Regions from separate parts of the Streptococcus hongkongensis genome, predicted to be linked through region 1. Evidence: predicted binding sites of a transcription regulator. Region 1 holds the regulator's gene; the other holds the start of a gene.
What was found. Region 1 encodes Rex, which represses fermentation and respiration genes when NADH is low (regulators of the CRP and FNR family bind a similar motif). Its sites were predicted from a motif close to TTGTGAANTANTTCACAA; they were not measured.
Positions count from the first base shown of each region.

Region 2: the regulator Rex is predicted to act here: its motif matches at 5,290-5,307, upstream of adhE (bifunctional acetaldehyde-CoA/alcohol dehydrogenase).

Region 1 is NZ_JBRUGD010000001.1:22,294-30,511, reverse strand. Features, by position in the region: gene ACVRZD_RS00150 (NAD kinase) at 1-521, opposite strand, end outside; gene yjbM (GTP diphosphokinase) at 496-1,167, opposite strand; gene ACVRZD_RS00140 (CYTH domain-containing protein) at 1,260-1,832, shown strand; gene ACVRZD_RS00135 (ribose-phosphate diphosphokinase) at 1,953-2,927, shown strand; gene ACVRZD_RS00130 (cysteine desulfurase family protein) at 2,917-4,047, shown strand; gene ACVRZD_RS00125 (DUF1831 domain-containing protein) at 4,049-4,396, shown strand; gene ACVRZD_RS00120 (DUF4649 family protein) at 4,399-4,608, shown strand; gene ACVRZD_RS00115 (redox-sensing transcriptional repressor Rex) at 4,779-5,423, shown strand; gene ACVRZD_RS00110 (gamma-glutamyl-gamma-aminobutyrate hydrolase family protein) at 5,432-6,127, shown strand; gene radC (RadC family protein) at 6,130-6,810, opposite strand; gene ACVRZD_RS00100 (AI-2E family transporter) at 6,863-7,987, opposite strand; gene ACVRZD_RS00095 (6-phospho-beta-glucosidase) at 8,101-8,218, opposite strand, start outside.
Region 2 is NZ_JBRUGD010000016.1:25,241-33,458, reverse strand. Features, by position in the region: gene thrC (threonine synthase) at 1-981, opposite strand, end outside; gene adhP (alcohol dehydrogenase AdhP) at 1,169-2,188, opposite strand; gene adhE (bifunctional acetaldehyde-CoA/alcohol dehydrogenase) at 2,617-5,265, opposite strand; gene ACVRZD_RS09420 (acyltransferase family protein) at 5,422-7,200, opposite strand; gene ACVRZD_RS09415 (MORN repeat-containing protein) at 7,197-7,598, opposite strand; gene ACVRZD_RS09410 (low molecular weight protein-tyrosine-phosphatase) at 7,627-8,052, opposite strand.

The sequences.
Region 1 (8,218 bases):
TTGTAGGCTGTACTTCCAGTTGGTGTTGAAACTGATAAACCATCACCACGGAAGGTTTCAAACCTGACGTTGTTAATAATGACATCTGCCACCATTGTTTTTTCAATTCTTTTTATTGTTGCTTCGTTCAAAGCCCGTGCAGTAATAATGCGCCCATCTTCAAGTGAAATTTTCACTTTAAGAATGGGATAAGAAATCTTCTCCCCTTTATCCATTCTCAGGTTTTCAATTAAATTCTCTACCTCAAAATCACGGTAGTCAGTATAAAACCCAAGATGTCCCGTATGAACACCTACAAAGCGAACTTTATCCAATTCCTTTTCATACATGTGAAATGCTGACAGGAGCATACCATCACCACCAATAGAAATAACAACATCCGGATTTTTTTTAGCTAAATAAAAATCTGGGTCATCTTTAAAAACAGAAAAAAGCTTCGAAGCGACACGCTTACTTTGGTATTTTCCATTAGCAATTATTGCTACTCGAGTAGCTTTATCTGTATAATTCATCTGAGTCATCACTGTTTCCTACACCATCACTTAAATTGCGACTAACTGGATCAAACATTAACTGAGCATCTCTAATATCTTCACGAATTTTTCGCATTTCCTCGTCAAGTTCTAAAGCGATTTTTGCAGTTGTTGATAATCTTTTCTTTATTTCTTCTGGAAATTCACCTTGATATTTATAATTTAGTGAATGTTCAATTGTTGCCCAAAAGTTCATGGCTAACGTTCTAATTTGAATTTCAGCTAAAACTTTCTTTTGTCCATCAATCGTGTCAACAGGGTATTCGACGACAACATGATAAGAACGATATCCAGACGATTTCATATTTCTAATATAATCACGTTCATAGACGATAGACATATCTTGCCGATGCCGTAACAGATTCAATACCTCATCAACATCGTCGACAAATTGAACCATGATACGCAAGCCAGCAATATCTTGTATGTCTTGCGTAATGTTTTCTTCGAGAACACCACGCAATTTCATCTTCTCTTTAATACTTTCAACAGATTTAACACGTCCTGTTACGAACTCAATTGGTGAATAGCGATTTTGTTTTCTAAACTGTTTACGAATACCACGTAATTTAATTTTTAATTCTCCGACTGTTTGAATGTACGGATCTAAAAATTCTTCCCAATCTACTGCCACGCTATCACTCCTTTCTTGTCAAAATTTCGTCTTTAATATAGAATTGAAATAACAATTAATTATAGCACAAAAGACCAACAAAAGGAATTTGCATGACTAACCTAGAAATTGAATACAAAACTTTATTAACAAAGGATGAGTATAACCGACTACTCACAAAATTATCACACATTCCTCCTATAACGCAAACAAATTATTATATTGACACGCCTACTTTTGCCTTAAAGGCTAATCGTATGTCTCTGAGAATTAGAACCTTGCCTGATAAAGCTGAAATTACGCTCAAAGTCCCTGAAATAGTAGGTAACAGAGAGTATAATGTTGACTTATCATTAACAGATGCAAAAGCCCTGGTTAAAGACTTCTCATTACCACAATCATCAATTAAAGACATTATTGATACACTAGATATCAATCAATTGCAATTAGCTTGCTTTGGTCATCTGACTACTGTACGACGTGAAATAGAGACTGAAATTGGAAAAATGGCATTGGACTATAATCAGTATGCTAATATCAAAGACTATGAGTTGGAACTTGAAGTTGAAGATGCCTCAAAAGGGGAAAATGATTTTCAACAATTCTTAAATGATAATCACATTTCCTTTAAATTTGCCAAAAGTAAAGTTGCCCGATTCAGCAAAACATTAAAAGAGCAAATTTAAACAGATAAATAACTGATTTTTTTCATATTTTTTGATAAAATGAGACTGTTGATAAAAGCTAGAATAGGGTTAATTTTGTTTGACTTCTATTCCTCAAAAACACAAGGAGCACAATCTCTAATGACTGAACGATATGCTGATAAGCAAATCAAACTGTTTTCTCTTACTTCAAATCTTCCAATTGCAGAAAAGATTTCTGAGGCATCTGGCATTCCTTTAGGAAAAATTTCATCACGTCAATTCTCAGATGGTGAAATAATGATTAACATTGAAGAAACTGTTCGTGGTGATGATATTTATATTATCCAATCAACCAGTTTCCCAGTAAATGATAACCTATGGGAACTTTTAATCATGATAGATGCCTGCAAACGTGCCTCTGCTAATACAGTCAATGTTGTCTTGCCTTATTTCGGGTATTCACGCCAAGACCGTATTGCAAAATCTCGTGAACCAATTACAGCTAAACTTGTGGCAAACATGTTAACTAAGGCAGGTATTGATCGTGTTCTAACATTAGATTTACATGCTGTCCAAGTTCAAGGTTTCTTTGATATTCCTGTAGATAATCTGTTCACTATTCCATTATTTGCAAAAGAATATTGTAAACAAGGTCTTTCTGGTAATGACGTTGTTGTTGTTAGTCCAAAAAATTCTGGCATTAAACGAGCTCGCTCTCTAGCTGAATATCTGGATTCTCCAATTGCTATTATTGACTATGCTCAGGATGATTCTGAGCGTGAACAAGGTTTCATCATTGGTGATGTCGCTGGTAAAAAAGCAATCTTAATTGATGATATCTTGAATACTGGGAAAACATTTGCTGAAGGTGCTAAGATATTGGAACGTGGCGGAGCAACTGAAATATATGCCGTGTCAAGTCATGGTCTCTTTGCTGGAGGTGCTGCTGATGTCCTAGAAACTGCACCAATTAAAGAAATTCTGGTTACTGATTCCGTTAAAACAGCCAATCGTATTCCAAATAATGTTAAATACATCACAGCTAGTCAATTAATTGGTGATGCTATTATTAGAATTCATGAAAGAAGACCACTAAGTCCACTCTTTGCTTTCGACACAAACAATGAAAAATAACAAACAAATCTATTTCGATAATGCAGCCACAACTGCACTCAGTGATTCTGTAATTGCTGCCATGACTGATGTCATGGCTTCTAATTTTGCTAATCCATCCAGTATCCATTCCTACGGTAGACAAGCAAGTAAAGTGCTAAGAGATTGCAGACAAAGCATTGCTAACCTGCTTCACGTTGATAGCCGTCAGCTAATCTTTACCTCAGGTGGAACAGAAAGCAACAATACTGCTATAAAAGGCTATGCATTAGCTCATCAAAATCAGGGAAAACATCTCATTACTACAGCTATTGAGCATCATTCCGTACTACACACTATGGAGTACCTTGAAAAACATTTTGGTTTTGAAGTGACTTATATAGAAGCTCCTAATGGTATTATTACCCTTGAGGATGTCAAACAAGCCTTAAGACCAGATACTATTTTAGTTAGCATGATGGCAGCAAACAATGAAACTGGTGATTTGCTACCTATTGCTGAAGTTGGTCACTTATTACAAAATCATCAAGCTGCTTTTCATGTTGATGCCGTTCAAGCGATAGGTAAACTAAATGTATTACCTGAGGAGTTAGGTATTGATTTTTTAACTGCTTCTGCTCATAAATTTCATGGCCCAAAGGGTGTCGGCTTCCTTTATCACAATCAATTGTTATTCGACCCACTGCTTCATGGTGGAGATCAGGAAGAAAAACGACGTTCAGGTACCGAAAATTTAATTGGGATTGTTGGAATGACACAAGCCTTAACTGATGCTTTTCAAAATATGGAAATTAATTATTGTCATGTCAACCAGTTAAAAGACCATCTTTTAGATCAATTGCAGAGCTCTAATTTTTATCTCAATAAAAGTAACCACTCTTTACCACATGTGATTAATCTTGGTTTTCCAAGTCATCAGAATGCTATGCTTTTAACTCGTTTAGATTTAGCTGGCATTGCAGTCTCTACAGGTTCAGCTTGTACTGCAGGGACTGTTGAACCAAGTCATGTATTAGAAAGTTACTATGGTAAAAATGCGCAGCAATTATCTGAATCACTGCGAATTAGCTTTTCTGATCAAAATACTATTGAAGAAGTTAATCAATTTGTAAAAGAAATCATTCATATCATAGGAGATTAATATGGCTTTTGAAAAAGAAATCACTTTAAAAAACTGTAAATATACATATACAATTAGTCCTAAAGTAAAAAAATACACATTACGTGATACAACATTTAGCGAGACTAAACTTGGTCACTATGAATTAACAAGACTCTTAGAGGAAGTTCCAAATTCAGGCAATGGTTTTCCTTTAAAAATTACGATTAATAAAGATTTGAATGCCTTTAAATTAACAATTACGGACCAATCTGGTCTCCGTTTAGTTAATATTTTTAAATCCGCGGACCATAAGATTATTCAAGATAAATTTTACTTTTTAATGGATAGTCTAGTTGAACGCGATATTTTCATAAAAACAGCTAATTAAAAATGATTGAAGTAAGTTTTTTAAATGAGAGCAAACAATGTAAAACTGTCCGATTTTCAGATTTCAAGGAATTTGAAAGAGCTCAAGTTTCCTGTGATATTTCAACACCAGATTATCACCCCGTTCAATCTGTTACAGTTGATGGAAAAGCTTTGGACTACAAAGGAACTTATGGCGATCTTTATTTTTACCTTCTACATTTGCAGAGCTAACATTTCTGAATCACTAATGATTAGGACATCATTAGTGGTTTTTTTGTGCAATTTTAGATGAATTTTCTAATTTTTTCAATAATAGTAGCTTTAATGTTGCATTTTTCACAAAGTATTTGTTACAATAGAATAAGATTAATACAGTAAATTATTTCAAAGGAGCTACTACCGTGGTTATTGACAAATCAATTCCAAAAGCGACTGCAAAGCGCTTATCACTCTACTATCGTATTTTTAAAAGATTTCATGCTGACCAAGTTGAAAAAGCAAGTTCTAAACAAATTGCTGATGCAATGGGGATCGATTCAGCAACTGTTCGCCGTGACTTTTCTTATTTTGGTGAACTAGGTCGCCGTGGATTTGGTTACGATGTGACTAAATTAATGAACTTTTTTGCAGATTTACTAAATGACCATTCTACTACTAATGTTTTAATTGTAGGTGTTGGTAACATTGGACGCGCATTACTTCATTACCGTTTCCACGATCGCAATAAAATGCAAATTGCAATGGGATTTGACACTGATGATAATCCAATTGTTGGAACTAAAACTTCTGATGGTATCCCTATCTATGGCATCTCAACTATTAAAGAACATGTCAAAGCAACCGATATTGAAACTGCTATCTTAACTGTTCAAAGTGATCATGCACAAGAGGTTGCTGATCAACTGATTACTGCAGGAATTAAAGGAATTTTAAGCTTCTCACCTGTTCATTTGCAAGTACCTAAAGATGTCATCGTTCAATATGTTGATTTAACAAGTGAATTACAAACACTTCTTTATTTCATGAACCAAAATAACACATTATAGGAGTTAGCATGACTAAGCCTCTAGTTGGCATTTCAGCCAATCAACGACTAAATATAGCTTTAGATGACCTGCCTTGGACCTATGCCCTTGCAGGTTTTTCTGATGCTGTTATGAAAGCAAATGCCACCCCCATTCTCCTTCCTATTGGAAATGAAGAGACTGCTAAACAACATGTGTCACTTGTTGATAAAATTATATTAATTGGCGGACAAAATGTTGATCCTAAATTTTACAACCAATCAAAGGAAGCCTTTGATGACGATTTCTTTCTTGAAAGAGATGTGTATGAAATTGCCATTATTAATGAGGCAAGGAGACAAGGAAAACCCATTTTAGGCATTTGTCGAGGTCTTCAATTAATGAATGTTATCCTAGGCGGAACATTAAATCAAAACATTCCCAATCACTGGCAAAAAATGCCTTCAGATTCTTATCATCATGACATTATCACAAATAAGGACTCTTTCTTATTTTCAATTTACGGTGAAAAAGCCTCAATAAATTCCTTCCATCATCAAAGTATTAAAGAGTTAGGAAATGGTTTGGAAGTGATCTCGCGGGATCCTCGTGATAACACAATTGAAGCAGTCGTTTCAAACGATCCAACTTTTCAATTTATTGGCGTGCAATGGCACCCTGAACTACTTCAACACATTTCAAATGCTGATTTTCAACTTTTTGATTATTTTATTAATACCTATTGACACTAAAATATTTCAGATTTTTCTCTAAAGCTATAATAATCTTTCTTTCCAACGATGATGTGATCTAAGCAATTTATGCCTATTTGATCACATGATTGTTTTATTTTTTTAGTAAAATGAATATCATTATCACTTGGATTTGCAAGACCTGATGGATGATTATGAACAATAATTAGGCTAGTTGCCATATTTTTACAAGCGTAGTGTAATATTTCTCTAGGCTCTGCAATTGAGCGCCTAACACTTCCAATAAAAATTGTTTTTTCTTCAATAATTCTGTTTTGAGTATCTAAATAAATGGCTAACAAATGTTCTTGCTTCTTTTCACCAAGTAGTTTAATCATTCTTTGTGCAACTTGATAAGTGGATAGTAGTTGACCTTCTTGTTTGTCATCACTTGCTAAAATCCGTTTTGACAACTCAATCATTGCTTTGATCTCGACTGACTTTACTTTTCCAATACCAGCTATTTGTTGTAGCTCCTGTAAGGATAATTTTTTAAAATCTGACAATTGCTCTAAACCTTTTAATATATAGGCAGATAATTCTAGAACAGGTTTGTCCTTACTTCCCGTTCTTAGAATGATTGCAAGCAACTCTTGATTACTTAACATTTCAGCTCCCAAGCTAATGAGGCGTTCTCGTGGCATTAATGATTCTTCATCTATCTTGATATTGTACATTTTCAATTACTCCTTCTAACAGAACTATTCGAAAAAAAACAAGTTTCTTTCTTTAAGAAACTTGTTTTTTTTGAATCGCTTGTTTTTTCTCAACGTTATCTCGAATAATCTGATAGAAGGTTGCTACTAAAGGAACTGCAACAATCATCCCAATAATTCCATTTAAGGCAGCTCCAACGGTAATAGCCATCAAAACCCACATGCCTGGTAATTTAATTGAACTACCAACGACACGAGGATAGATTAAATTCCCTTCAAATTGTTGTAAAACTACTAAAAAGACAACAAAGATAATAGCTTGTGACATCGACTGCGTCATAATTAAAATAAAGCCAATGATCAAGCCAATATAAGCTCCTACCACTGGTATTAGTGCTGTAAAAGCAACTAATACACCAATCGTTGCAGCAAACGGAATCTGTAAAATAAACATTCCAATTGCTGTTAAACTTCCCAAAATAACAGCTTCGATACTTTGACCAACAAAGAAACCACGAAAACGGCTATGGAGAAGACCAACAAAATAATGAATCCGTTGACCATAAATGCCAGTGTAGGTATCAACAAGGATATTTCCTTGTCGACATAATTGTTCTTTATTAGCTAATACATAAAGTGAGAAGACAAAACTGACAAAGAGACTGATAACTGCTGAAGCAATAATAGTAACTGACGTCAAAATATTTGTAAAAACAGAAAGCAATTGTTGCAATAATTGATGACTATAATTTGTAATCGTTTTCGCAATAGCGGAAACACCACCAGAATAATCAATGATTCTCGAAATGAGTTGATTATGACTCAAGTTATGCACAACAGATTTGATAGATCCTGGATCAAACTGCAACATCAATGATAAACTCGCAATTAAATCTGGAATAACAATTGAAATAATCCAAATGAATAAAATAAAAAAGGTTAAATAAGCTAATATCATTGAAATAGCTCTTTTTAATCCAGGAAATTGATCTCCTTTGATGACTTTACTTATGCCAGCTTCATAAGTACTCATAACAATATTGACTATATAGGCAAGTGCTGCTCCATATAAAAAAGGTAAGCTTGTCCTATAAATCGTTTTAATAATAGATGCCCCAGTCTGCCAATTTGCCTTTATAGCATAACAAATGACAAATAAGAGAACTAAGTTAAAGACTTGTTTTTTTTCAAATTTCATTATAACTCCTTTCTTATATTATACACTAATTATCTTTCATTATCCTCACTATTTGTATCAAAAAGAAGCCAATAAAACGGCTTCTTTGAGATGTCCGAATAAAAATAATGTGGTTACTCTAAATCTGCACCTTGACTTGCAATAACTTTTTTATACCAATCAAATGATTTTTTCTTAGATCGCTTTAGTGTTCCTTTACCCTTGTTGTCACGATCAACATAGATAAAGCCA
Region 2 (8,218 bases), on a different contig from region 1:
AGAGGAAACCAAAATATCCATCGATGGACTGCTTGTTACCTTAAAGTCACGATTCTTGTCGTATGTACGACTTGTAAAGAAATCAGTAAGAACATTATTTTCGTTCGAAGCGCAGATTAATTTATGAACGGGAAGACCAATTTGCTTAGCATAATAAGCAGCCAAAATATTACCAAAATTACCAGTCGGAACAGTGATGTTAACCTGTTCTCCCGCTCTAATGGCACCATCTTTAACCAACTGCGCATAAGCATAAACATAATAAACAACCTGCGGAATCAAACGCCCAATATTCATCGAATTCGCTGAAGATAATTGCATCCCTTGATCAGCCAACTTTTGCGCCAAATCCGCATCATTAAACATCCGCTTAACATCAGTCTGCGCATCATCAAAATTACCATCAATAGCAATAACATGCGTATTATCCCCGACTTGCGTCGTCATTTGCAACTCTTGAATCTTGCTGACCCCATATTTAGGATAGAAAACAATGATTTCTGTTCCCGGAACATCGGCAAAGCCAGCCATAGCAGCCTTCCCAGTATCACCAGAAGTCGCCGTTAAAATAACAATCTTATTATCAACGCCCTGCTTCTTAGCAGCTGTCGTTAATAAATAAGGCAAGATTGACAAGGCCATGTCTTTAAAAGCTATCGTTGACCCATGAAAAAGCTCTAAGTTATGATAATCAGTCAAAGAAACCAAGGGAGCAATCTTAGCCGTGTCAAACTTTTGATCATAGGCAGATTGAATACAATGATCCAATTCCGCCTCTGTAAAATCATCAAAGAAAGCTGACAAAATTAGCTTCGCTACTTCTTGATAAGATGCCGATTGCAATTGCTCAAAATCCAAATGAACTGCTGGCATGCTAACAGGTGTAAAAAGACCCCCATCTTTAGCTAAGCCTGATAAAATAGCTTGACTTGCACTTACTTGATTTGCCGCATCACGGGTTGATTGATAAACGAGTCCCATTTCTTTTCCTACCTTTAAAAGTCTTTTTGATATTGTACCATATTTTGACTATCTTTGACGCCATGATAACGAAAAAAGCACTAGTTTTCAACTAGTGCTTCCAAAACTGATTTAAAATAACAGGCATTTCTTTAAACACCCCTTTAAATCAGTTACAACATGATTACAAATTTTAGAGGAGCAAATACTATAGAGTAGTAAAATCTAAAACTTTACGTCCTTGAATTTTTCCTGCTTCCATTTCATCAAAAACTTGAGGTGCTGTGTCTACTGCAACTTTTTCAACGACTGGGACAACCAAACCTTCTGCACCAAAAGCAAAAGCTTCTTCCAAATCTTTACGTGTGCCAACTAGAGAACCAACAACTTTGATACCATCTAAAACAGTTTTAACAATAGATAATTCCATATATTCTGACGGTAAGCCAACAGCAACTACTGTACCACCTGCACGCACACTATCAATCGCTTGGTTGAAAGCAACCTTAGAAACAGCAGTAACAACCGCTCCATGGCAACCACCAGTTTTTTCTTGAATAAAGGCTGCAACATCTTCGACTTCTTTACCATTGACAACAATATCAGCTCCAAGTTTTTTAGCCAATTCCAATTTGTCATTGTTAATGTCTACAGCAACAACATGAGCATTGAATACTTTTTTAGCATACTGAACAGCTAGATTTCCTAGGCCTCCTGCACCAAAACAAACAATCCATTGTCCAGGGGCTGCCCCTGCTTCCTTGATAGCTTTATAAGTTGTTACACCAGCACATGTGATAGAAGAAGCTTGAGCTGGATCAAGACCATCTGGAACTTTAACAGCATAATCAGCAGTTACAACAGCATATTCACTCATTCCACCGTCTACAGAATAACCAGCATTTTTGACGCTACGACAAAGTGTTTCACGTCCAGTTGTACAATATTCACAGTGTCCACAGCCTTCAAAGAACCAAGCAATTGAAACACGATCTCCGACCTTAAGTGAGTCTACGCCTTCACCGATTTCTTCAACAACGCCAACACCTTCATGACCTAATATACGGCCAGGTACTTTACCAAAATCACCGTGTGCCACATGTAAATCCGTATGACAAACACCACAATATTCAACTTTTACAAGTGCTTCTCCATGCCCTACTTTTGGTAGATCATGCTCAACAACTTCAACACCTGTACTTTCTTGATTAACGACAACAGCTTTCATAAAAAGCCTCCTTAACTATATTTTTTATCTTTTTTGCAAACGCTTTCTTATAATATTGTATAGCATTTCACATAGTCTGTCAATAAAAAATGGTAATAAGATTACAATTTTCTGAAAATATACTTTACCGGTTAACTAATTTATTAAAAAAAGCACTAGCTATTAACTAGTGCCCTTTGCTTATCTGACCCAACGAGAATCGATGCCAGCTATACCAATCCAGACATGTGCAAGCAGGTCATAAAAGCGTTCTACCATGATGTGAATCCTCCAAGAAATTATCTTTTTATTCAGCTACATTATACGCCTCTGCTAAAGGCTTGTAAACTCAATATTAAAATTTTTTATACTTTATGTAACTACTATAGAAATACTCTCATGGAGGAGAACCAAGAGAGTATTCTATGCATTACATTAACGTGTTCGGTTTATTTAAGTCGACCAGGACGATCTCCATATCCATAGTAGGCATCTGCCAGGATTTCTTCCATGTCAGCGACTAATGGTAAACGTGGATTTGCTGGTGAACATTGATCTTCATAAGCAAGAAGAGCAATTTCATGTAAACTGTCTTTCCAGTCTTTTTCATCGATACCTTGATCTTTGAAGTTCATCTTGATACCAACAGCTACACCAAGTTCGTATACAGCTTGTGCATAAGATGCAACAGCTTCTTCAGGTGTTGAAGCTGGAAGACCTAATAAGCGTGCGATATCTTGGAATTTCTCATCAGCTTTCCAATAGTTGTATTTAGGCCAAGTAGCTGTTTTAGAAGGACGTGTCCCATTGTAACGGATAACATATGGTAAAAGAATCGCATTTGTACGTCCGTGAACTGTGTGGTGCACTCCACCAATTTTGTGAGCCATTGAGTGACTCATACCTAGGAAGGCATTTGCAAATGCCATACCAGCCATTGTTGAAGCATTATGCATTTTTTCACGAGCTTCAAAATCACCATTATTTACAGAACTTACTAAATAATCAAAGACAATCTTGATAGCTTGTAAAGCAAGACCATCAGTAAAGTCATTTGCCATTTGTGATACATAAGCTTCTGTAGCATGTGTTAGAACATCCATACCTGTATCAGCTGCAATAAATCCTGGAACTGACATTACTAATGATGGGTCAACAATAGCAATTGTTGGTGTCAATGAATAGTCAGCAATTGGGTATTTGCGGTTATTTTTCTTGTCCGAGATAACGGCAAATGGGGTTACTTCTGAACCAGTACCTGAAGTTGTTGGAATAGCAATGAATTTTGTTTTCTTACCAAGCTCAGGGAATTTGAAGGCACGTTTACGGATATCCATGAATTTTTGAACAAGGTCGCGGAAGTCAACTTCTGGTTGCTCATAGAATAACCACATTACTTTGGCAGCATCCATTGGTGAACCACCACCCAATGCAATGATCGTATCTGGTTTGAAGGTACGCATTAATTCCGTACCTTTCATAACTGTTGAAACGTCTGGATCAGGTTCAACATCTGAGAAGATTTGATAAACAACTTTGTTACGACGTTGATCAAGTTGTTCAATAATTTTGTTCAAGAAACCTAATTCAACCATAGCATGGTCAGTAACAATCATGACACGTTCAACATCACGTGCTTTTTGTAAGTATTGAATAGAATCGCGCTCGAAGTATGTTTTTGAAGGAACCTTAAACCATTGCATATTATTTCTACGTCTTCCTACTTTTTTGATATTCAAGAGGTTGATAGCACTAACATTATCACCTACAGAGTTACGTCCATATGAACCACATCCAAGTGTTAATGATGGAATGAAGGCGTTGTAAACATCACCGATTCCACCAAATGTTGAAGGTGAATTCCAAATGATACGCATTGCTTTCATTTCAGTACCGAAACGTTTTGCTAACTCTTCATCTTTTGTATGGATAGCTGCTGAGTGTCCTAGACCATTGAATTCTACCATTTGACGAGCTTTTTTAAGTCCGTCTTCAGTAGAGTCAGATTTAAGAACAGCAATAACTGGTGATAGTTTTTCACGTGTTAATGGTTCTTTAACCCCAACTTCAGCACATTCAGCTGCAAGAATGTTAGTTCCTTCTGGAACTTTGAAGCCTGCTTGTTCAGCAATCCAAATCGCTGATTTACCAACGATATCTGCATTTAATTTTGCACCAGCACAGTTTTTGCTATTTGCTTTTGCACCAAAACAGAATTCTTCAAGGAGTGCTTTTTCTTTCTTATTAACAAAATAAGTATGGTAAGACTTGAATTCATCAACAAATTGATCATAAACTTCTTTATCAATAATTACAGCTTGTTCAGAAGCGCAGACCATTCCATTGTCAAATGATTTAGACATAACAATGTCATGAGCAGCTTGACGAATGTTTGCAGATTTTTCAACATAAGCTGGAACATTACCTGCACCTACACCAAGCGCTGGTTTTCCACATGAGTAAGCAGCACGAACCATTGCATTACCACCAGTTGCAAGAATTGTTGCAATACCATCGTGGTTCATCAAAGCACCAGTTGCTTCCATAGAAGGTTTTGAAATCCATTGGATACAGTTTTCAGGTGCACCTGCTGCAATAGCAGCATCACGAACAATTTGAGCCGCATGTGCAGAAGATTCTTGAGCTGAAGGGTGGAATCCAAAGACAATTGGATTACGCGTTTTCAAAGCAATCAATGATTTGAAAATAGCTGTTGACGTTGGGTTTGTTGTTGGTGTAACCCCACAGATAACCCCAACAGGTTCAGCAATAAGTGTTAATCCTGTTGTATCATCTTCTTCGATTATTCCAACTGTTTTAGTATGACGCATGTTATTAACTACATGCTCACAAGCAAATAAGTTCTTAGTCGCTTTATCTTCGAATACACCACGTCCAGTTTCTTCAAAGGCATGCATTGCTAAGATACCATGTGCATCCAAAGCAGCAACTGAAGCTTTAGCTACGATGTAGTCTACTTGTTCCTGATTTAATTTACGGAATTCTTCTAAGGCACCTAGACCTTTTTGGACAAGCTCATCAACGTGTGATTGCGCATCTGCCATTTTTTGTTCCGGCGTCATTTTTTGTTCAACCATTCTATTCTCCTCTAGAACTTTTATTTGTTAAAAGTTTCACAAATTTGTTTACAAAATTATTATAGCACATTTTTTGAGTTTGTAAATAGTTTCACAATAAATTTGTGAAGTTTTTTTCAAAGTTTTTTGACTATAGAAAAAAGACCTTTTCAGGCCTTATTTTGCATCTTTTTTAGCAACATATTCAATAGCATCTTTAATAGTATTTACATACAGATCTGCCCCTTTAGGCGTAGAATCACTATAGTGTACACCATCTGTGCCATCCCAAATATCAGGTGTGGCAACAGCTACCTTATACCAATCCGCTATACTTACAAACGAATATTTCTTAGCTAAACTTAACTCATAATCTCTAACTTCAGCAACTTGCGCTAAATTTTGCGAATTATAAGGTGAGACAATCACTAAACGGTGCCCCTTTGGTAAATCTTGAATGAAATTTTGCAAATCCGCTTTGTAATTACCTAGAGAATTGACACCAACGGCTAAAACAATCGTTTTAGATAAAGTCTCAGACGATTTGCGATTATCATAAATGTCAAAAGCTTGGCTAAAGTTTCTACTTACTGCTGCATCAAGCTGTGCTGTCGGCATAATTTTAGAAAAGGCGGCACTTGATCTTAAGGCAACAGAATCTCCGATAATGCTGACATCGCCCAATGCATTAGCATCCCCAGCTGCAAGAGTATGCGTTCTGTTTAAGCTATTTTGACTTTGCTGTAAAGCTCCAACAGTGAGCTCAGTTTCAAACTTGCCAACATTTGGCGCAGCAATACTCCGACCTACCATTAATAATAATAAAGCTAGGCCAGTTAAAGCTAGCCATTTTGTATAGCCTTCCATCGGAATATCTAAGCCAAAAAGATTTGGTTTTTTGCCAACAATTAATGGTTCGATAATGTAGTAAGACAAGGTAGAAAAAAGAACTGAGAAAATGAGGGTCAGGATAACAGCAAACCAGTTTGGTGCCAATTGGCTGAAAATGATATAAAAAGGCCAATGGAAGAGGTACAAGCCGTAACTAATTTCAGCAATATAGGTAATAACAAAGGGTTCGTCGATTGTCGGCGTAAGATCATTTAAAACGCGCGTAGCATAAATCATAACTGCTGTAAATAAACTAGCTAAAACAAAGCCAAACAAGTAAGTTATGATATTGTTAAAGTCAAGCGATACTGTTAACAAGAATAACAAGGTAAATGCACCAGCTACAAAACTGATAACAAATTTACGCGGCCATAAGTTAACATTTTTTTGAAATCTAACAGTTGTCTCTTTAATCCCTGAAATGGTCGCAAACATTGCTCCAATAAAGAAAGGAAAAATATGGGCAATACTTGAAAAATAAATCAATGAGAAATTAACCACAAAAAATGCTCTAATAAACATTATTAGGAAGCTGAGAGCAAAAATACTACTCGAGGCTACAAAAAGAATTCCTCTAAATTGCTTATCATTATACTTTTGTCTTCCCATAAACCAGACAAACAGGCCCCAAATAATATAAAAATGAACTTCAATTGCCAGACTCCAAGTATGCACAAATAAATGGGGTATAAATTGACTTTCATAACTACTACCAGTTAAAATTTCATAGAAATTTGTGGTAAAGCCTAGAGCAGCCGCTATTTGACTTCCAATGTTTGCCACAAAGTCTGTTTTGACTAAGAAAGTAAACGGAATTGTCACTAGGACCATTAATACTAATGGTGGAACAATCCGATAAAAACGTCTTCTGAAAAAACCAATAATATCAATTTGATTAGACTTAGAGTATTCGTCTATTAATAGAGCTGTAATTAGATAGCCTGAAAATGTAAAGAAAATATCAACCCCTATAAAACCTCCTGGAAAGGCATGTTTAAAGAAGTGATAAAGTAAAACTAGTAGTAAACCAGTTACACGTATCAAAGAAAACCATTTAATTCTCATTTTTGAAATATCCCCTGCTTGAAGGTCCCTTTATAAACCTTATTATTTTTTGCCATGAGTGTCCCTTTACCATCAGCTTGTCCTTTTTTAAAGTCCCCTTTATAAGACCAACCTGTTTTTGATGTAAAAGTTCCCTTGCCTTCAAATACACCTTGTTTAAAATCACCAACATACTTATCACCATTAGCATAAACTAAGGTCCCTTGTCCATTCATCCGGTGATTAATAACATAACCAGTGTACTTAATCTGACCCCGATTATAGGTTAAGGCAGTTTTACTTTTATGATTAATTGTAATAACTGAAAGCCCTAAAACCAAGAGGATAATAACTGAAAAAATCTCGACTTGAGCTCGAGTAATTTTCAATTGGTTAATAAATTGCTTAATTTGTTCCATCTCTATCTTCTCACTACTATTTTATTTATTACTTAAATTCTTTTAGCCAGCTTTGACAACCTTTTGTGACCAAATCATAGGTTTCTTCAAAATCTCCTGTATACCAAGGATCAGGTACGCCACCTGTAATAAATAGGTGAATTTTCTCATCCCACTTGCCACCAGAGAGCGCCCGTAAATCATCTACATTCTGAAAATCCATCCCAATGATGTAATCAAATTCAGATAAGTCACGTTCTGTAATTTGTTGAGAACTTTTGTTTTTATCATAATCAATTTGATATTTTGTTAAAATCTTTTGCGTTCCTCTATGAATAGGATTCCCATGTTCCCAATTTGATGTCCCTCTGCTTTCAACATAAATAGATGATTCATCAACAAGAGATTTCATAACAAACTCAGCCATAGTTGAACGACAAATATTACCTAAACAAACAAAACATACTTTTTTCATGGTAAACTCCCCTCATTTTATTATATCAAAATATTAGAATTTCTTTACAAAATCATACCGATTTTTTACTGTTAATACAACTATAATACTAAATAATATCAGTTGCATTTTTCAAAAAATTTAAGACAATTTAGCTATTCTTTCTCCATCCCGACTTTGACCACGC